2 regions of the Methylobacterium sp. WL69 genome follow, and region 1 is predicted to be linked to the other one. Evidence: riboswitches for the same ligand, from Rfam matches in the RefSeq annotation. Region 1 holds a riboswitch; the other holds the start of a gene.
The links. A riboswitch is a leader RNA that binds a small molecule or an ion and turns the genes downstream of it on or off. The one in region 1 is predicted to bind cobalamin.

Region 1 (5,453 bases):
CACCCCGTACCTGACAGACCAGGCCAGACCGCAATCGCTAGCGCAGCCAGCGTCCATCGCATCGACATCGCAATCCTCAGAACGTCGTCACGCGGACGCCGCCGTACACGGCGAGGCCCGGCCCGAGGAAGCCGGTGGGGTTCTCGTAGCGGCGGTCGAACAGGTTATCGATCCGGCCGAACACACTCACCGTCTCGTTCACGTCGTAGTTGACCGCGAGGTTGACCAGGGTGAAGCCCGGGTTCTTCAGCCTCTGGATCGAGAAGTCTCGGTTTCCATCTACGAAGTGGCCAAGCACGATCACCGTCCCGCTGAAGCTCAGGCCGGGGATCGGCGTCCACTGAGCGGTGGCGCTGCCCTTGTGGCGGGGCCGGCGCAGGAGCTCCTGGTTGGTAATCTCATTCTTGGTCACGGTGTTGGTGTAGTCGACCCGGCCCGAGAGCGTGTCGGTGAACCGGACCGCAACGAAGGCCTCGGCCCCGTAGGATTCGGCTCGCCCGACGTTCTCGTTCGAGGTGAAGCTGGCGTTGGTGTTGATCAGGTTCTTGAAGTCGTTGGCGTAATAGGTCGCGCCGACGAGAACGCGCTCGCCGAGCGGCTGTTCGAAGCCGGCATCGTAGCCGAGGCTCTCTTCCGGCTTGAGGTTGGGGTTGGCGAAGAAGTTGAACGCCGGGAAGCTCTGGAACAGCTGGCTCAGGGTCGGCGCCTTGAAGCCGGTTGCCGACGCTGCCTTTGACCCGCGTGTCGGTGAACGGCAGGATGTAGCTCGGGGCGACGCGGAACGTGGTGGCCGGTCCGAAGGCGTCGTTCTCGTCGTGGCGAACGTTGGCGACGAAAGAGGCACGGTCGAACGCCGTCAGCTGTATCTCGCCGTAGCCGGCGGTATTGCCGTTCCTGGCCCGCAGGTTGCCGGAACCGAACGGGTTCGGATCGGTAGTCGATAGGCTCTCGTCGTCACGCTGCGCGCCGAACAGAACGAGGTTGCCGGGCGAGAGCTGGTAGTCGCCGCGGTACTCGTACCGCGTGCGCTCGCCGAGGCCGGCGGTCGGGAGCGGGTTGAACGGGTCGTACGCGTTCTGGACCTGGCGGTTGTAGAGGTTCGAGTAGTTGATCGCGAAGACGTTGTGGAAACCGGCGAACGGCGTCCACTCGGCCTCGTTGCGGGTGAAGACTTGCTGCACGTCCGCCTGGCTGCGCAGGCCGCCCAGCGTCACCGGGAAGGTGCCATAGTCGTCGCCGCTGAAGAGCAGCTTCGAGTTGATAAACCGCGTGATCGAGTTGATTCGGAACGTGTCGGTGAACTGGTAGCCGAACTTCGCCGAGACGGTCTCGTTGTCGTAGTAGTTCGGGCGGGTCGTCGTTCCTGGGGCGACGAGGTTGGGCGGCGTCACAGGCGTTGCGGCAGCCCGGAGATGCTGGATCGACACCGAGTAGTCGAAGCCGTTTTCCGACCCGCTGATCCGGCCGCTCTGGTTGAACGTCCCGAACGACCCGCCCTCGATCCGCGCAGTTGCCCTGGCCGGTCCTTCGCCACGCTTCGTCGTGAAGGAGATCGCGCCTCCGATGGCGTCGCTGCCGTAGAGCCCGCTCTGAGGACCCCTGAGCACCTCAATGCGGGAGAGGTCGTCGGTCAGGAGCTGCCCGAAGTCGAAGGAGCCGTTCGGGTTCGACGGGTCGGTCGCGTCGATGCCGTCGATGAGCACCTTCACGTGGTTCGAGTTCGAGCCGCGGATGAATACCGAGGTCTGACCGCCCGGGCCGCCGGTCTGCACGACGTTGAGGCCCGGCACCTGCTGGAGGGCATCCGGGACGGTGCGGCGCTGCTGGGCCTCCAGAGTGGCGGCGGTGAGCACGGTGACGCTCGATCCGACCTGGTCGACGGGCGTCGGCACGCCGGTGGCGGAGACGGAAAGCTCGGAGAGCGTGACGGCCGCCTCTGCCCCGCGCGGGACGTCGGCGAAGGGGGCGGCGGTCTGCTGCGCCAGGGCGGATACGGGAAGGGAGGCGCAGGCGAGCGCGAGCATGCGCAGGCACGCGGTTCGGGAGGGGAAGGACACGGGACAAGCCTCGGGCGACGTCTGTGGCACGTCACCGCGAACGAGGCCTGGGCGCTTGCCTGTCGTGAGGACAGCCGAACGCCTCGACACCCATCAGGACACCCCGCCCGATGCGTTTCGCGTGTGACCACGACTGACGGCAGGTCTCCTGGCTCGCGGGTCACCGCCCTCTCATCGTCTTCCCAGGCCCGAGGACCCAGTGACGTGTTGATGATGGGCTCGCCGCTTACAGTTGCGGGGGCAGCCGCGGCTTCGGGGAGGCCCTTTCGGACCTCATCCTCACCGCGTTCCCTTTTGATCCTCCGGGGAGGAACCGTCGGAGATAAGGAGCGCGATCAAAGCGTCCGCCGTCAATGGCACGCAAAGGCTTTCCGACGATGTGTGCCTGGAAGGTTACAGGTCAGCACTTACGAAGGTTTGCCTCGGCGCTATGCAGCGTCCGCTTTTCAAAAATTCGGCCCGAAAGCAGACCTTCGCATAACCACCCGTTCCAGCCGAAGAACGGACCAGCGGATCCCGACCCAGTGCGGTCATTCAAGCTTTTATGTCGGCTGCCCGTGAGCGGACCTTCAGCGATGGCGCATGGGGGATAGGCCGGACACGAAGGAAGTGCTCGCCCTGGTCGACACTCGTGGGAATATAGGAGTTCCCGTCTACCGAGCATTCGGCCTGATGGCGTAGCCGTGCTCCGTCCCGCGCTTTTCGGGCATGATGAGCCTCGTGCCGAGCCATGGAAATCAACGACCGCTAGCCTCCGGCTGCCTCAGAGGTCTGAGAGGATGCCCGGTCGTCTGGGGTATGAGCCGCTTCCTCGCGGTCCTTGCCGAACAGGCGCTCGAAGGCGACGTAGAAGGTCGGCGTCACGAACAGGGTGACGAAGGTGGCCACCAGCAGGCCGCCGATGACCACGGTGCCCATCGACACCCGGGCGTTGGCGCCTGCGCCGCTGGCGATGGCGAGCGGTACCGACCCCATGATAAAGGCGAACGAGGTCATCAGGATCGGGCGCATGCGCAACCGCGCGGCGTCCTGAGCGGCCTTGAGCACGTCTTCGCCCTGCTTGCGCAGGTCCTCGGCGAAGGCGACGAGCAGGATCGAGTTCTTGGCGGCCAGCCCGACCAGGAGCAGCAGCCCGACCTGCCCAAAGATGTCGAGGGCGAGGCCCCGGATCGCCAGGAAGGCGACGGCGCCGAAAATTGCAATCGGTGTCCCGAGAAGGATCACGAAGGGCAGGCGCAAGGACTCGTACTGCCCGGCCAGGAGGAGAAAGATCATCAGGGTACCGAGGCCGAAGATCAGGGGCGCGTAGCCGCCGGCAATCTTTTCCTGATAGGCGACATCGGTCCATTCGACCGCGTAGGTCGAGGGTAGCTTGGCGTCGGCCAACGCCTCGATGGCCGCGATGGCCGTTCCGGAACTGGCGTCCGAGGCAGTGTCCACCGCGATCTCGATGGTGGGGTAGGTGTTGTAGGACAGGACCGCCGTCGGACCGGTGACGAAGCTGGTCTGGATCAGCGAGCCGACCCGCACAGGTTCGCCGCGGTTGTTAAGGACCGTCAGCGCCTCCACGTCCTGAATGGTACGGCGGCCGGAGGCCTCGCTTTGGACATAGACCTGATAGACGTATCCGAAGCGGTTGAAGAGGTTCACGAAGCTCGAACCGACGTAGGTGCCCAACGCGTCGAAGAGGTTCTGCAGGGGCACGCCGAGTTGCTCCGCCTTGGCCCGGTCGATCTCCAGGCGCATTTGCGGAACGCCGTAAGTCGTGGTCGGAATCGCACGCCCGACGGACGGCAGCTTCTCCATCTCCGCGATGAAGCGGTTGGCGGCTTGCGCCAGCTTCAGACCGCCGGTGCCGCTACGATCCTGGAGCTCCAGGGTCAGGCCGCTGCGCGAGCCGAGGCCGGGAAGCGGGGACGGGTTCACCACGCGGACCTTGCCGTCGGGATCGTGCTTGAAGCGCTCCTGAACCGTGGCGATGACGTCGTTCACGCTCTCGGTACGCTCACCCCACGGCTTCAGCGTCGGGATCTGGAAACCGTAGAACGGCGCGATGGCATCGGCCAGGATGCTGCGCCCGGTCACGCCGATGGTGTGCTCCACGCTCGGGATCTCGCGCAGCGCTTGCCCGAGACGGTCGACCATCACGTTGGTACGGGCCACCGAGGCCCCCTTGGGCAAGACCACGTCGGCGAAGAAGTAGCCCTGGTCCTCGTCCGGCACGAACCCGGAGGGCCGCGCCATGGTCATCCACACGGTGAGGGCCGCGAAGGCGACGAAGGCGATTACGACGAGGGCGACATGACCGGTCAGCCAACCAATCGAGCTGACGAGACGACGGCTCGCCCCATCCAGCACGCGATTGAACCAACGCAGGGGCGCCCGCCACAGGCTCTCGTCCTTCGCGTCATGGTCGCGGTGCTTAAGGATCAGGCCACATAACGCCGGTGTGAGGGTAAGCGAGACCACCGCCGAGATCATCACCGAGATGGCGATGGTCAGGGCGAACTGATTGTAGAGCTTGCCCGTGAGGCCGGGAATGAAGGCCACCGGTACGAACAGGGCGGCCAGGACCAGCGTGGTGGCGATGACCGGCCCTGCAACCTCCGTGACGGCTTCCCGTGAGGCCTGGCGCGGCGCCATGCCGTCGTCCATCAGGCGCTCGGTGTTCTCGACGACGATGATGGCGTCGTCGACGACGAGGCCCACCGCCAGCACCATGCCGAGCAGGCTGAGGGTATTGAACGAGAAGCCGAGCAGAGCCATCGGCCCGAAGGTGCCGACCAGAGCCACCGGGACCGCGATGGCCGGGATCAATGTGGCGCGCCAGTTCTGGAGGAAGAGGTAGGTTACGATGACCACGAGTGCCAGCGCCTCGAACAGGGTCCGCACCACCTCAAAGATCGCCTCCTTCACGAACTCGGTCCGGTCGAGGGCGATGCGATACTTCAGCCCCGGCGGAAAGCGCTTGGCCAGGTCCTTCATGGTTTCGCGGGCGCCGTCCATCACCTGCACCGCGTTGGCGTCGGGGTTCTGGTAAAGACCGAGGGTAGCGGAGGCCGAACCGTCGAAGCTCGACCGGACTCCGTATTGCTCGGATCCCAGCTCGACCCTGGCGACGTCCCGAATACGCACCACGGACCCGTCCGGATTGGCACGCAGGAGAATGTTGCCGAACTCCTCTGGCTTATGAAGGCGTCCCTGGGTAACGAGCTGCAACTCGAAGGCGGTGGCCTGGTCGACCGGTGGCTTGCCGAGGGTGCCGGTGGTGATCTGCGCGTTCTGCTGGCTGATGGCGGCAGTGACCGCACCAGGGCTAATCCCGAGGGCCTCCATCTTCATCGGATCGAGCCACACGCGCATGGCGTAGCGCTTGTTCGAGAAGTTGACGATGCG
Region 2 (5,453 bases), on a different contig from region 1:
GGCCGCCCTCTGACATGCGGAACACCCGGGTCCGGCCGTCGATGCACATGAGGTAGTTCGCGCACGCGCCCTGGAGCTCGTAAGCGACCGCGCCGGCCTCAAGCACGGGGAAGTGCACTGTGCCGCGTGCTATCTGGAGGTGGCTGGCACTGAAGCATTGGATGAGCGGGAAACGCTCGATCCAACGCTCGACCTGATGGGCGCTCCGCATGGTGTCCTCCCCGGGGCTGGCGGTCGTTCACTGCCACCATGCCCTCGTTTCGAGCGTTGCCGCTTCGGAATCCGCAGCCTTCGGTGACCTGGGTCACATACGCTCGGAACGATCCTCCATATCACTGTCGCCACTGAACAAAAAACCGTTCCGGCCATACCGTGAGGAAGCGCAGGCTTTCGACGTTCCGGGACAGAACACCGGGAGAAACCATGCGCCGCCTCGCCCTCCTTCTGCTCGCCTCCGTGCTGCTGGCCGCCCCAGCCCACGCTGAGCAGGACCTCCTACTCGGTGCCGACATGGGCTCGGCCGCGATGACGAAGGCCGAGATGACCCGGGCCGACGTCGAGGCCCTCATCGCCAAGGCCGACGGCAAGCCCATCGACCTCTCCGACAAGGCGCTCGCCGGCCTTGACCTGTCGGGGCTGAACCTGAAGGGCGCGAACCTGCGCACCGCCCGGCTGAACAAGGCCAACCTGCGCGGCGCCGACCTGTCCGGCGCGAACCTGGAGCAGGCCTGGTTCATCAAGGCCGACCTCTCGGGCGCCAAGCTCGTCGGCGCCAAGATGTTCGGCATCACCGCCCGCGATGCGAACCTCAGCGGGGCCGACCTCAGCCGGTCGATGCCCATCGGCGACTTCAAGGGCGCCAACATGGCCGGGGCGACCCTCGTTGATCTCAAGGGGGGAGCCGACATCAAGAACCAGTCCATGGGCCTGATGCGGGCGGTGTTCGTCTCGGTGAACCTCAAGGGCGCCAACCTGAAGGGCGCGAACCTTGGGCGCTCGCGCCTGGAATACGCCGACCTCACCGATGCCGACCTGACCGACGTGGTGCTGATGGGCTCCGACCTATCGGGCGCGAACCTCACCGGGGCGACCGTCTCAGGCGCCGACTTCAAGAACGTCGACGTGAGCGGCGCCCGCCTCGTGTCCCTCAAGGGACAGGACAGTGCCAAGGATTGGTCGGCCCGCGTGAACGTCGACCGCGCGATTACTCAGGTCTCGAACTGAGCCCACTTCATCCCGCCATCCGAGGATCAGCACCAATGACCACCCGACGCATCCTACTCGCCGCCTTCGCTGTCGCCCCCATGCTGTTCGGAACCGGCGCCGGCGCTGCTGAGATGACCTACACCCCCGCCGCGTTCGAGGCCGCCCAGAAGGCCGGCAAGCCGATCCTCGTGCACATCACCGCCCCGTGGTGCACGACCTGCGCTGCCCAGAAGCCGATCCTGTCGAAGCTTGAGGCCGACCCGAAGTTCAAGGACCTGCAGGTGTTCGACGTCGACTTCGACAGCCGCAAGGACGTGGTCAAGAAGTTCGGCGCGACGATGCAGAGCACGCTCATCACCTACAAGGGCGAGAAGGAAACCGGCCGCTCGGCCGGCGAGACCAAGCCCGAGGCGATCTCGTCGCTCCTCGACAAGGCGATCTGAGCCGTCATGGTCACGAGCCTGGGCCTCGCCTTCCTCGCCGGCATCCTCTCGGTGCTGTCACCCTGCGTGCTGCCATTGCTGCCGCTGGTGCTCGGCGCGGCGGCGTCGGAGCACAGGCTCGGCCCGGCGGCGCTCGCCGCCGGCCTCGCCCTGTCCTTCGTGGTCATCGGCTTGTTCGTGGCGACCGTGGGGTTCGCCATCGGCCTCGATGCCGGCATCTTCCGGACCGGCGCGGCCGTCATGCTGATCCTGGTCGGCTTGGTCCTGATGGTCCCGGCGGCCCAGACGCGGCTCGCTGTGGCCGCCGGTCCGGTGAGCAACTGGACGGAGAGCCGGTTCGGCGGCTTCTCGACCGCCGGCCTGCTCGGCCAGTTCGGCGTCGGGATGCTCCTTGGCGCGGTCTGGAGCCCCTGCGTCGGACCGACCCTCGGGGCGGCCTCGCTGCTCGCCTCCCAGGGTCGCGACCTTGGCGTGGTCGCGCTCACCATGCTCCTGTTCGGCCTTGGCGCAGCCCTGCCGCTGCTCCTGCTCGGCACGTTGTCGCGAGAGGTGTTGATGCGCTGGCGCGACCGGATAATGGGGCTGGGAAAAGGGTTGAAGGCTGCGCTCGGTCTCATCCTCGTGACCACTGGCCTGATGATCGCTTCGGGCTACGACAAGGCGGCCGAGACCGTCTTGGTCAACGCCTCACCGGCCTGGCTGACCAACCTCACCACCAGGCTCTGAACGGCACCGGCTGGGACCACCCTCGGCTTGGTGGCCACGGGGTCCTGCCGCCGGGCGTAGGCCTTGCGACCGTGGGCCTCAAGAAGGCCCTTCGACTTCTCATCGTGTCCGGTAGTCCCCCCGTTACCGAGAAAACCATCGTACGGGTCTTGTGAGACGTGGCCCGGGAAGGACGACCGGTGGCCTCAGATGCTGGCACCGGGTGTCCGCTCGACGACCGTCTAACGGACACCCGGGAATGACCGGGTTGGGTGGATTTCCGCCGGTCCGCTCTCAAGCAGCAAACGTTCGAAGCAGGCGTTACGCGGTCACTCCAAGCGAGCGCTCCCAAGGGTTCGCTTGTCACCTACCGAGCACACGGACCTGGAAAGTCTCGAACCGGCATTGACGCTGTGTCGCCTGATGAGGCTCCTTGTGCCTGACGGTTCCTCCTCGGAGGATCAAAAGGGAACGCGGTGAGGGCTTGGCCCGATGCCGCGGCTGCCCCCGCAACTGTAAGCGGCGAGCCCATCATCAACACGTCACTGGATCTGCGAGGATCTGGGAAGACGATGAGAGGGCGGTGACCCGCGAGCCAGGAGACCTGCCGTCAGTCGTGGTCACACGCGAAACGCATCGGGCGGGGTGTCCTGGTGGGTGTCGAGGCGTTCGCATGTCGCGGGCGGACCGGCGTCTTCGCGGTGACGTGCCACAGACGTCGCCCGAGGTCCTATGTCGCCCGTTCGTTCACGGCCCGCCTACCAAGCCCTTCTGCTCGCTTCCTGCGCCAGCCTCGTACCCTACGGCGCTCAGGCTCAACGAGCCTCTTCCCAGGCAGCAGAAGCCAATCTGGCGGAACTCTCAGTGACGGCGGAGGCGCCAGCCACCAATACGACCGGGCCTGCCGCGAGCGCAGGGTACGTCGGCGGTGTCACTGGCATCGGCGGTAGCCTCAGAACTGTCGATGCGGCGAGCGCTGGAGTGATTTCAGGCGCGCAGATCAACAGCCGCCCGATCACCCGACCCGGCGAGGTTCTGGAGAGCGTGCCGGGCCTGATCGTTACCCAGCATTCTGGGGAGGGGAAGGCCAACCAGTTCTTCCTGCGCGGGTTCAACCTCGACCACGGCACCGACATCGCCATCTCGGTCGACGGCATGCCGGTGAACATGCGGACCCATGCCCATGGGCAGGGCTACGCCGACCTCAACTTCCTCATCCCCGAACTTGTCGGCGCCGTCGAGTTCCACAAGGGGCCGTACTTCGTCCGCGACGGCGACTTCGCCTCGGCCGGGTCGGTGCGGATCGATTACCTCGACAAGGTGGACCGTAACCTCGCCCTGACCTCGTTCGGCTCCTTCGGTTTCAAGCGAGCGTTGACCATCGCCTCCACGCCGCTCGGCCAGGGCACCCTCCTCGTGGCCGGCGAGGCCCAGACCTATGACGGTCCGTGGGACGTGCCGGACCGCCTACGCAAACTCAACGGCGTCGTCCGCTACAGCCAGGGCACGGCGCTGGACGGGTTCTCGCTCACCGGAATGGCCTACTGGGCCAAGTGGAACGCCACCAACCAGATCCCGGAGCGGGCGGTCTCGGAGGGCATCATCGGGCGCTTCGGCACCCTGAACCCGACCGATGGCGGCGATACCGGCCGCTTCTCACTCTCCGGGCGCTGGAGCCAGACCAGCGACATCGGGATCACGCGGGCCAACGCCTACCTCATCCGCTACCAGATGAACCTGTTCAACGACTTCACCTACTTCCTCAACGACCCGGTGAACGGCGACCAGTTCCGCCAGCGCGACAGCCGGGTACTCGGCGGCGGCGAGGTCGGCCATACCTTCCAGGGCGACCTGTTCGGGATGCCGATGGAGAACGAGATCGGCGTCCAGACCCGAACGGACTCGATCCGGGTGGGTCTGTTCAACACCACGAACCGGCAGTATCGCTCGACCGTCCTCGACGACCGCGTGCTGGAGGCGAGCGGGGCGTTCTACTACGAGAACCGGCTACGCTGGACCGACTGGCTCCGCACCAGCGTCGGCTTCCGGGCGGATACCTACTACGCCGACGTCGTATCCGACACGGCGGCAAACTCCGGCAAGGCGCGCGATAGCATCGTCAACCCGAAGCTCGGCCTGGTGCTCGGTCCCTGGTTCGATACCGAGTTGTTCGTGAATTACGGCGGCGGCTTCCACTCGAACGACGCTCGCGGCGTGACCGCCACCGTCGATCCGGCAAGCCCGCTGTTCAACATCAGCCGCTCGCCCTTCCTGGTGCCCTCGACGGGGTCCGAGATCGGCCTGCGCAACCGCAGCATCGCCGGCCTGGAGACGGCGGTGACACTGTTCCAACTCGACTTCGCCTCCGAGAACCTGTTCCAGGGCGACACCGGCACCACCGAGCCGAGCCGCCCCACGCGGCGCTTCGGCGTCGAGTGGACCAACCGCTACGCGGTCACGCCTTGGCTTTCGCTGGAGGGGGACCTGACGGTCACCAACGCCCGCTTTGCGGACCGGGACCCTGCCGGCAACCGGGTGCCCGAGGCCCCGACCACCATCGCGTCGGCCGGATTCAATTTTGGCGAGGGCTTGGGCTGGTTCGGCTCGATGCGGTTTCGGTACTTTGGGCCGCGCCCCCTGATCGAGGACAACTCGGTCCGCTCCAAGCCGACCGCGCTGCTCAACGGCCGCGTCGGCTACAATTTCGAGAACGGGGTCAGCCTCTCCCTCGACGTCCTCAACCTCACCAACGCCAAGGCCGACCAGATCACCTACTTCTACACCTCGCGCCTACCCGGCGAGGGAGCGGACGGCGTCGCCGACCGGCACTTCCATCCGGTCGAGCCGACAGCGGTAAGGCTGACCCTGGCGGGTCGGTTCTAGGATCTTCGAACGTCCGATGTCGGGGAGGACGGAGATGGGCTACTTCGCCCGGGTCGGGTCGGGTGCAGTCGGTACCGAGCGTTAAATCCTAACCGCTACTCGACAACTTGGGGCAACTTAGCGCGACCAAAGGCACGTGCTCGCGCTGCTGCGGGCGGTCTTGGCTTCGATGGAACGGTATCACAGGACGGATACGGCATTCTTCGCCAGTGCTAT

Region 2: it holds a riboswitch for cobalamin, as region 1 does, so the genes downstream of both, FV218_RS00430 (TonB-dependent receptor) here and FV218_RS23485 (TonB-dependent receptor plug domain-containing protein) in region 1, are expected to answer to the same signal.

Annotation. Positions count from the first base shown of each region.
Region 1 is NZ_VRUZ01000012.1:30,078-35,530, reverse strand. Features, by position in the region: gene FV218_RS05890 (ABC transporter substrate-binding protein) at 1-68, opposite strand, end outside; gene FV218_RS23490 (TonB-dependent receptor) at 77-844, opposite strand; partial or broken gene FV218_RS23485 (TonB-dependent receptor plug domain-containing protein) at 1,614-2,024, opposite strand; cobalamin riboswitch at 2,178-2,390, opposite strand; gene FV218_RS05880 (efflux RND transporter permease subunit) at 2,805-5,453, opposite strand, start outside.
Region 2 is NZ_VRUZ01000001.1:83,891-89,343, forward strand. Features, by position in the region: gene FV218_RS00410 (Crp/Fnr family transcriptional regulator) at 1-211, opposite strand, end outside; gene FV218_RS00415 (pentapeptide repeat-containing protein) at 424-1,224, shown strand; gene FV218_RS00420 (thioredoxin family protein) at 1,260-1,649, shown strand; gene FV218_RS00425 (cytochrome c biogenesis protein CcdA) at 1,656-2,375, shown strand; cobalamin riboswitch at 2,781-2,981, shown strand; gene FV218_RS00430 (TonB-dependent receptor) at 3,204-5,237, shown strand.